DNA from 2 places in the Pseudoalteromonas sp. Ld20 genome. Region 1 is predicted to be linked to the other one. Evidence: predicted binding sites of a transcription regulator. Region 1 holds the regulator's gene; the other holds the start of a gene.

Region 1 (4,228 bases):
TAGGCTAATACCATCAATACATACCGAGCCTTTATACGGGATATACTTCATCAGTTGCGCATCGGTGCTTAACCAATATTCAACAGCGCGCGCATTGGGCGTAATAGCTGTAATAGTCGCAATACCATCAACGTGCCCAGAGACTAAGTGCCCCCCTAAACGAGATACAGGTTGCATGGCTTTTTCAAGGTTAACCGTTTGCCCTTGTTTATAATGAGCAAACCCGGTTAAGCTTATCGTTTCGTTTGACAAGTCAGCACTAAAACCATCACTGTGCTTTGCTACAACCGTTAAACATACGCCGTTGGTTGCAATACTGTCACCTAAATTCACATCGGCCATATCAAGGTTGCTACTTTGAATGCGAATGGCTAAATCACCTTGTTTTTGTTCTAATTTACTAATTGTGCCTGTTGCTTCTATTATACCAGTAAACATAAGGTTGCTCTTCAATAGTAGGTTAAGGCGCTGTATTTAAACACCGCGCAGCTGTGATACGAATATCATCACCAATTAGTGCACATTCGCTAATTGTTAAGTTGTCCACATCTTGCATATTTGTCTGTTCTGCAAAATTTAATAAACTTTTGGCATCGTTACCTAACAATTTAGGTGCGAAATAAATAATGTATTCATCAATAAGCCCCTGCTCTGTCATTTTTCCCGCAAGGGTTGCACCGGCCTCTAACCAAATATGATTAAATTGGCGTTGTGCTAAAAGCTTGAGAGCGGCCAGTAAATCAACCTTATTATTTTGTTTTGGCACTACAATATGGCTTACGTAATGAGGCCATTGCTTTGATTTATCAAGCTCAGTGGTAAGAATAATTATCTCACTTTCTATACTAAACAAAGCCAGTTCAGGAGTTAAACGATTTTGTGAATCAATAATAATTCTTACTGGCTGACGCAAAGGTAACTCTGTGGGTAATGATTCTGGCAATTCATCAATACGAACATTAAGCTTGGCGTCATCAACTAAAACGGTATCTGCCCCCGTTAAAATAGCGCAGCTTTGTGCACGATAAAGTTGCACATCTTGACGAGCTTTAGAGCCCGTAATCCATTTACTTTGACCATTTTTAAGGGCCGTTTTACCATCAAGACTTGCCGCCATTTTACAGGTAATAAATGGCATGCCTTGTTCCATACGCTTTAAAAAGCCACGGTTTAATAGTTTAGCTTGTTGCTCTAATAGCCCTGATGCAACCTCAATTCCTGCATCAGCTAAAATTGCGAGACCTTTACCTGCCACTTGCGGATTTGGATCAACCATCGCGGCAATCACTTTTATCACGCCCGCGGCTTTTAGGCCTTCGGCACACGGAGGTGTGCGACCAAAATGACTACAAGGCTCAAGTGTGACATACGCAGTGGCACCTTTGGCTTGGCTACCTGCCATTGCTAACGCATTGACTTCAGCATGACCTTGCCCAGCTAATTGATGAAAGCCTTCACCAATAATCTGACCACCTTTAACTAGCACACAGCCAACATTAGGATTTGGTGTTGTTGTAAAGCGTCCTTGCTTGGCAAGTTCAATAGCCCGTGCCATAAATTGATGATCTTGCTCTGTGAATAATACGTTTTGACTCATTTTACTCCCCTAAACGGGCGATTTCTTCACCAAATTCACGGATATCTTCAAACGAACGATACACAGAAGCAAAACGTACATAGGCGACTTTATCGAGTTTTTTAAGCGCTTCCATAATACACTCACCAATTAAGTGGCTGGATATCTCACGCTCACCCGTTGCTCGTAGTTGAGATTTGATAATATTGACAACTTCGTCAACCTGCTCAGTACTAACGGGACGTTTTTCTAATGCGCGGTGTAGACCATTGAGAAGTTTATCTTCGTTGAAAGGTTCGCGACTGCCATCTTGTTTAATTACCCGAGGCATCACAAGTTCAGCGCCTTCAAAGGTGGTAAAGCGTTCATGACACTCATTGCATTCACGGCGTCGTCTAACTTGGTGGCCACCACCAACTAAACGCGAGTCAATTACTTTGGTATCTTTTGCGGTGCAAAATGGGCAATGCATAGGTATCAGCTTCCATTAAAAACAAAAAAGGCCGCTTTAAGGCGGCCTTTATAATAGCAAAAAACGTCGCTATTGTGATCTAAATTACAGTGGGCTTAATAATTAAGCGTAAACAGGTAATTTTTTACAGATTGCTTTAACTTTTTCTTTAACTTGTGCTTGTACAGACTCATCAGTGATGTTGTCTAGCACGTCACAGATCCAGCCCGCTAGCTCTTTAGATTCAGCTTCTTTAAAACCACGGCGTGTGATTGCAGGTGAACCAATACGCAGACCAGAGGTAACAAATGGTGAACGTGGATCGTTTGGTACTGAGTTTTTGTTCACTGTAATATTCGCATTACCCAGAGCTGCATCTGCATCTTTACCAGTGATGTCTTTATTGATTAAATCAAGTAAGAACAAGTGATTTTCTGTTTTATCAGACACGATTTTGTAGCCGCGCTCTTGCATTACTGCAACCATTGCTTGGGCATTTTTAACAACTTGAGTTTGGTATACTTTAAACTCTGGTTGTAGTGCTTCTTTAAATGCCACTGCTTTTGCAGCAATAACATGACATAAAGGACCACCTTGGCCGCCTGGGAAAACAGCGCTATTAAGCTTTTTATAAATAGCTTCGTCGCCACAGGCTGAAATAATCAAACCGCCACGTGGACCTGCTAATGTTTTATGCGTAGTAGTAGTTACAACGTGTGCATGTGGTACTGGGCTTGGGTAAACGCCTGCAGCAATAAGACCAGCAACGTGAGCCATATCTACGAACAAGTAAGCGCCTACTTTATCAGCGATTTCACGGAATTTAGCCCAATCAACAATACCTGAGTATGCTGAGAAACCACCGATGATCATTTTTGGTTTATGCTCAAGTGCTAGCGCTTCAACTTGTGCGTAATCAATTTCGCCCGTTGCTTCGTCAAGTCCGTATTGGATTGCATTATAAAGCTTACCAGAGAAGCTCACATGTGAACCATGCGTTAAGTGACCACCATGAGCTAAGCTCATACCAAGTACCGTATCGCCAGCATCTAATAGCGCTAAAAATACAGCGGCATTTGCTTGTGAGCCAGCATGAGGCTGAACGTTTGCGTATTCAGAACCAAACAATTCATTTGCACGGTCAATCGCTAGTTGCTCAACCACGTCAACGTGCTCACAACCACCGTAATAACGCTTGCCCGGATAACCTTCAGCATATTTATTTGTTAACTGTGAACCCTGCGCTTCTAGTACGCGTGGGCTACAGTAGTTTTCAGATGCGATAAGCTCAATGTGTTCTTCTTGACGAGCAGTCTCTTTGTTGATTGCGTCAAATAACTCTGGATCAAAATCCGAAATATTCATGCTACGTTCTAACATGGGGGCTCCTAGGGCAACGTGTATGGTGTTTTTAAAGGCAATATTGTACGCTGAAAACGTCAATTTGACTACGATGTAAAGATGAACATATTTAAACAGGGATTGAATTTAATTCACAGTGTTTTTGTAATGATATTTTTTTATAGAAACATAAATAATATTAATAAATAAAACAACTAAATATTTGTATTTTTAATGTGTTAATTTATTGCATTTGTTTCTATTTACACTACTATTGTACGAAATGTAATCATGGATGATCATAGGCTTATTATGTTAGCTAAACCTATTTACGAATTTATTCCCTACTGCTATTTTATTTTTGGTGGGTTTTGCATTCTTTTCTCGACTACCCTATTGCCGACGGCTATCGGCATTGCTTTGTTCTTAAATGGCGCAAACATTTGGCGTCTGCGATCTAATGCGCGCCGTATAGATCATAAAGTAAACCGAAAAAAAGTAAGAAAACACTATTATTATTATGAATTTAAGCCCTTCATTCTGTTGCTTACTGGTCTAATTCTAGTTAGTCGGGTACCCAATCAACTCGTTACACTTGCTGGCGCGATGATCTGTTTGATTGGCATTTTAATTTTATGTTTACGTATTTTAAATCGTCGTTCACGGTCCATGGTTTAAATTTAAATATTTTTACAATAAAAAAGCGATATACGTAATGTATTATCGCTTTTTTGTTTTAACTTTATCTAATTATAAAAATTAGCCTAATTTAGCTAATAAAATATCGCGAAGCACACTGTAGTCATCTGCAATATCTTCAGCCAAACATGGCTTAGCTAATGCATCCGCTAATGGTTTTG
Region 2 (4,228 bases), on a different contig from region 1:
CAACAAATTTTTGCATAATACCAACAAGTTCTAAATAACCTTTGTTTGATGGGATATCCCATAATAACTCGTAGCTATCTTTTAGGCGCTCATACTCAGGCACAACTTGCTTTAAAATACCATCTTTACTGGCTTTTACACTGATATGCCCGCGAGGAGGCTCAATACCATTCGTTGCGTTTGAAATCTGTGATGATGTCTCTGACGGCATCAACGCAGATAACGTTGAGTTACGCATACCATACTGTTTAATATTGGCACGCAATGTGTCCCAATCTAGATGCAATGGCTCATCACAGATTTTATCTAAATCACGCTTATACGTATCTGTTGGCATAATACCTTGTGAATACGTTGTTTCGTTAAATTTAGGGCAAGCACCGCGTTCTTTTGCAAGTTCATTTGATGCTTTCATTAGGTAGTACTGAATTGCTTCAAATGTTTTGTGCGTTAATGCGTTAGCACTGCCATCAGAGTAACGCTTACTATTTTTAGCAAGATAGTAAGCGTAGTTGATTACGCCTATACCTAATGTGCGACGACCCATGGTTGCATTTTTTGCAGCAGGGACTGGGTAGTCTTGGAAATCAAGCAGATTATCAAGGGCGCGTACAGCCAGCTCTGCAAGTTCTTCAAGCTCATCCAGTGACTCAATCGCACCTAAGTTAAATGCTGACAAAGTACATAAAGCAATCTCGCCTTCTTCATCATTTACATTGTTAAGCGGCTTAGTTGGTAACGCTATTTCTAAACATAAGTTAGATTGACGAATAGGCGCAACTTTAGCAATGAACGGGCTGTGCGTATTACAGTGATCTACATTTTGTAAGTAAATACGGCCTGTACTTGCACGCTCTTGTGCAAACATTGAAAACAGTTCAATGGCTTTAATACGTTTTTTACGAATTGAGTCATCTTGTTCGTACTGCACATATAATTTATCAAATTCATCTTGATCTTCAAAAAATGCATTATATAAACCAGGCACGTCTGATGGGCTAAAGAGCGTGATGTAATCGTCTTTAATTAAACGCGAGTACATAAGTTTATTAAACTGAACACCGTAGTCAAGGTGACGTACACGGTTATCATCAACACCACGGTTGTTTTTAAGTACTAATAAATTTTCAACTTCTAAATGCCAAAGCGGGTAGAATAAAGTGGCTGCACCACCACGCACACCACCTTGCGAGCAGCTTTTAACGGCTGTTTGGAAGTGCTTATAAAAAGGAATACAACCGGTGTGGTAGGCTTCGCCATTGCGAATAGGGCTACCAAGTGCACGAATGCTACCAGCATTAATACCAATGCCTGCACGTTGCGATACGTATTTTACAATCGCGGATGATGTTGCATTGATAGAATCTAAGCTATCACCACACTCAATAAGTACACATGAACTAAATTGACGTGTCGGCGTACGTACACCGGCCATGATTGGTGTTGGTAATGAAATTTTAAATAATGAAACTGCGTCGTAAAAACGTTTAATGTAATCTAAACGTGTTTCTTTTGGGTAATCTGAAAACAGACTGGCGGCTACTAAAATGTATAAAAACTGCGCGCTCTCATAGATTTCGCCTGTAACGCGGTTTTGGACTAAATACTTACCTTCAAGTTGTTTAACCGCAGCGTAGCTGAAGTTTAAATCACGTCCATGATCAAGGTACTCGTCCAATGCATCAATTTCTTGTTCTGTGTAATCAGCCAGTAAGTGAGCGTCGTAGCGCTTGTCTTCAACTAGCTTAACAATGTGATCATATAAACGAGGTGGTTCAAATTGACCATATGCTTTTTTACGTAGGTGGAATACAGCTAAACGTGCAGCTAAGTACTGATAATCAGGAGACTCTTTAGAGATCTGATCGGCTGCCGCTTTAATGATGGTTTCATGAATGTCTTCGGTACGAATACCGTCATAAAATTGAATATGTGATTTTAATTCAACTTGCGAGACAGAGACATTTTTTAGACCCTCGGCGGCCCAAGCAATAACGCGATGGATCTTATCTAAATCAAGTGACTCTTTGCGGCCGTCACGTTTGCTTACAGATAGCTGTTGGTTCATAATTTTGCCTGTATTCCTTGAGGAAATATTTTCTAAAAAAATTTTTATTGTGTTAATTCTACTTTAACGAGAATTTAATTGTATAAGTCTTAGCCACAACATCTGGTGCTTATCAAATTCTAGGTCACAAGATAGAGTGGTCTGCGATCTTTTGCAAGGTACATAAATACCCTTGATTGTGGATAAGGTTGGGATAACATGATTGTGTTAGTGGGCATTAACCTTTGACCTTCTGATTAAAATGAAATTTATAAAAATCAACTCCAGATTGAGTAAATTATCTCATTTTAAAAATAAATTTCTGCTGCTTTTTTTATCAGCAATCAATGCACAAAAATTAACACAATCACAATATGTAGTGGTTAAAAATTAGCTAGGCACTATATATGGTTAAAAGCATCAATAGGGGAGTACCAATTAAAATCAGCTTGCCAGCCTATTGCATCAGCTACACTAGGGATATATCCCCATAATGCCGTAGCGCTGTGCATGTTTGCAGCTTTGGCTGCGACAATGTCACGCTGTGCATCACCTATGTATAAACACCGAGTTGGTTCAACACCTAATAAATTAGCGGTGTGTAGTAGCGGCAATGGGGAAGGCTTGGCTACTGCTAACGTGTCACCACTGACAACCGCTTGCGCGCCTTTTAATTCAGTAATCGCTGAAACTAATGGGGTGGTCAAAAAGCCAGGTTTATTGGTCATTATTCCCCATTTAATGTTTTTTTGCTCAAGAGCAATTAATAAAGACGCTATACCAGAAAAACAGTGGCTATGCGTTGCAATATTATTTGCGTAAGCATTTAACAATTGCTGGCGTAAATCACCTTGCTTTGGGTGAGCATGCCACTGCTGGCCGAACCCGGCTTCCAGCAGCGCCATGGCACCATTAGAAGCTGCAGGACGATAGATGTCAGCCGAAACCTGTGGTTGATCATGATCAACGAGTACGCTATTAAGCGCTGCGCCTAGATCATCTGCGGTGTCCAGTAGTGTGCCATCTAAATCAAAAATAAAGGCATCATAGCTAATAACTGGCGTTGCTGTTTTAGAGTCAGCCATTACGCCAGTTTCTCAAAGTGCAAAATATAATTAACGCTGACATCGGTATTTAAGCTGTATTGCTTTGATAGCGGGTTATAACTAAGGCCAGCGCTGGCACGTACTTTTAATCCAGCTTGCTCTGCCCATGCAATAAGTTGTGCAGGTTTAATAAATTTTTTGTGGTCGTGAGTTCCCTCTGGCACCATTTTTAATAACTTTTCTGCGCCAACAATGGCAAACAAATATGCTTTTGGGGTTTTATTTAAGGTTGAAAAAAATACATCCGCACCCGGTTTGGCTAGTTTGGCAACGGCATGGATAATAGAAGCGGGATCAGGTACATGTTCTAACATTTCCATGCAGGTAATAGTATCAAAGCGAGCAGGGTACTGCGCTGCATACTCTTCTGCTGGTATTTTTATATACTCAACATTTACACCTGTTTCTAAACTGTGCAATTTAGCCACGGTTAATGGTTCTTGACCCATATCAATACCGGTCACGTGTGCGCCCATTCGCGCCATACTTTCACTTAAAATTCCACCACCACAGCCTACGTCGAGTGTTTCTTTGTCAAACAAACCATGGGCTTTGTCGGCTATGAAGTCTAATCGTAACGGGTTGATCTCATGAAGAGGTTTAAATTCTCCATCTCGGTCCCACCATCGTTCGGCAATGGCTTCAAATTTTGCAATTTCTGCGTTATCTACATTTTGATGTTCGGTCATAAAAAGCTTCCTCGTCAATCTGAGGCCATTATATAGGGGGAAATTAATAAATCGCAAAGATTTAGCGCCTGTAAATATAAATAAATTGTGGTAGCATGACTTGGTAATAATAACTAAATACCCGCAAGCGCCCAGTATGTGGCACTTTAGGGGTAAATACTGAAGGAATGTGATATCAAATGACTGATTTCGCCAATGAAATTCTGCCAGTCAATATTGAAGACGAGTTAAAAAACTCCTATTTAGATTACGCGATGAGCGTAATTGTAGGACGAGCATTACCAGACGTACGTGACGGTTTAAAACCTGTTCACCGCCGCGTTTTGTTTGCTATGAACGAGCTTAATAATGATTGGAATAAGCCTTACAAAAAATCAGCCCGTGTG

What was found. Region 1 encodes NrdR, which represses ribonucleotide reductase genes. Its sites were predicted from a motif close to AAACACNANATNTNGTGTTT; they were not measured.
Region 2: the regulator NrdR is predicted to act here: its motif matches at 2,160-2,179, upstream of nrdA (class 1a ribonucleoside-diphosphate reductase subunit alpha).

What each region holds. Positions count from the first base shown of each region.
Region 1 is NZ_JBISHB010000030.1:478,607-482,834, reverse strand. It holds gene ACJJVX_RS07920 (riboflavin synthase) at 1-438, opposite strand, end outside; gene ribD (bifunctional diaminohydroxyphosphoribosylaminopyrimidine deaminase/5-amino-6-(5-phosphoribosylamino)uracil reductase RibD) at 461-1,597, opposite strand; gene nrdR (transcriptional regulator NrdR) at 1,599-2,048, opposite strand; gene glyA (serine hydroxymethyltransferase) at 2,151-3,407, opposite strand; gene ACJJVX_RS07900 (hypothetical protein) at 3,681-4,046, shown strand; gene thrC (threonine synthase) at 4,128-4,228, opposite strand, start outside.
Region 2 is NZ_JBISHB010000036.1:95,192-99,419, forward strand. It holds gene nrdA (class 1a ribonucleoside-diphosphate reductase subunit alpha) at 1-2,068, opposite strand, end outside; gene ACJJVX_RS13060 (HAD family hydrolase) at 2,449-3,132, opposite strand; gene ubiG (bifunctional 2-polyprenyl-6-hydroxyphenol methylase/3-demethylubiquinol 3-O-methyltransferase UbiG) at 3,132-3,842, opposite strand; gene gyrA (DNA topoisomerase (ATP-hydrolyzing) subunit A) at 4,022-4,228, shown strand, end outside.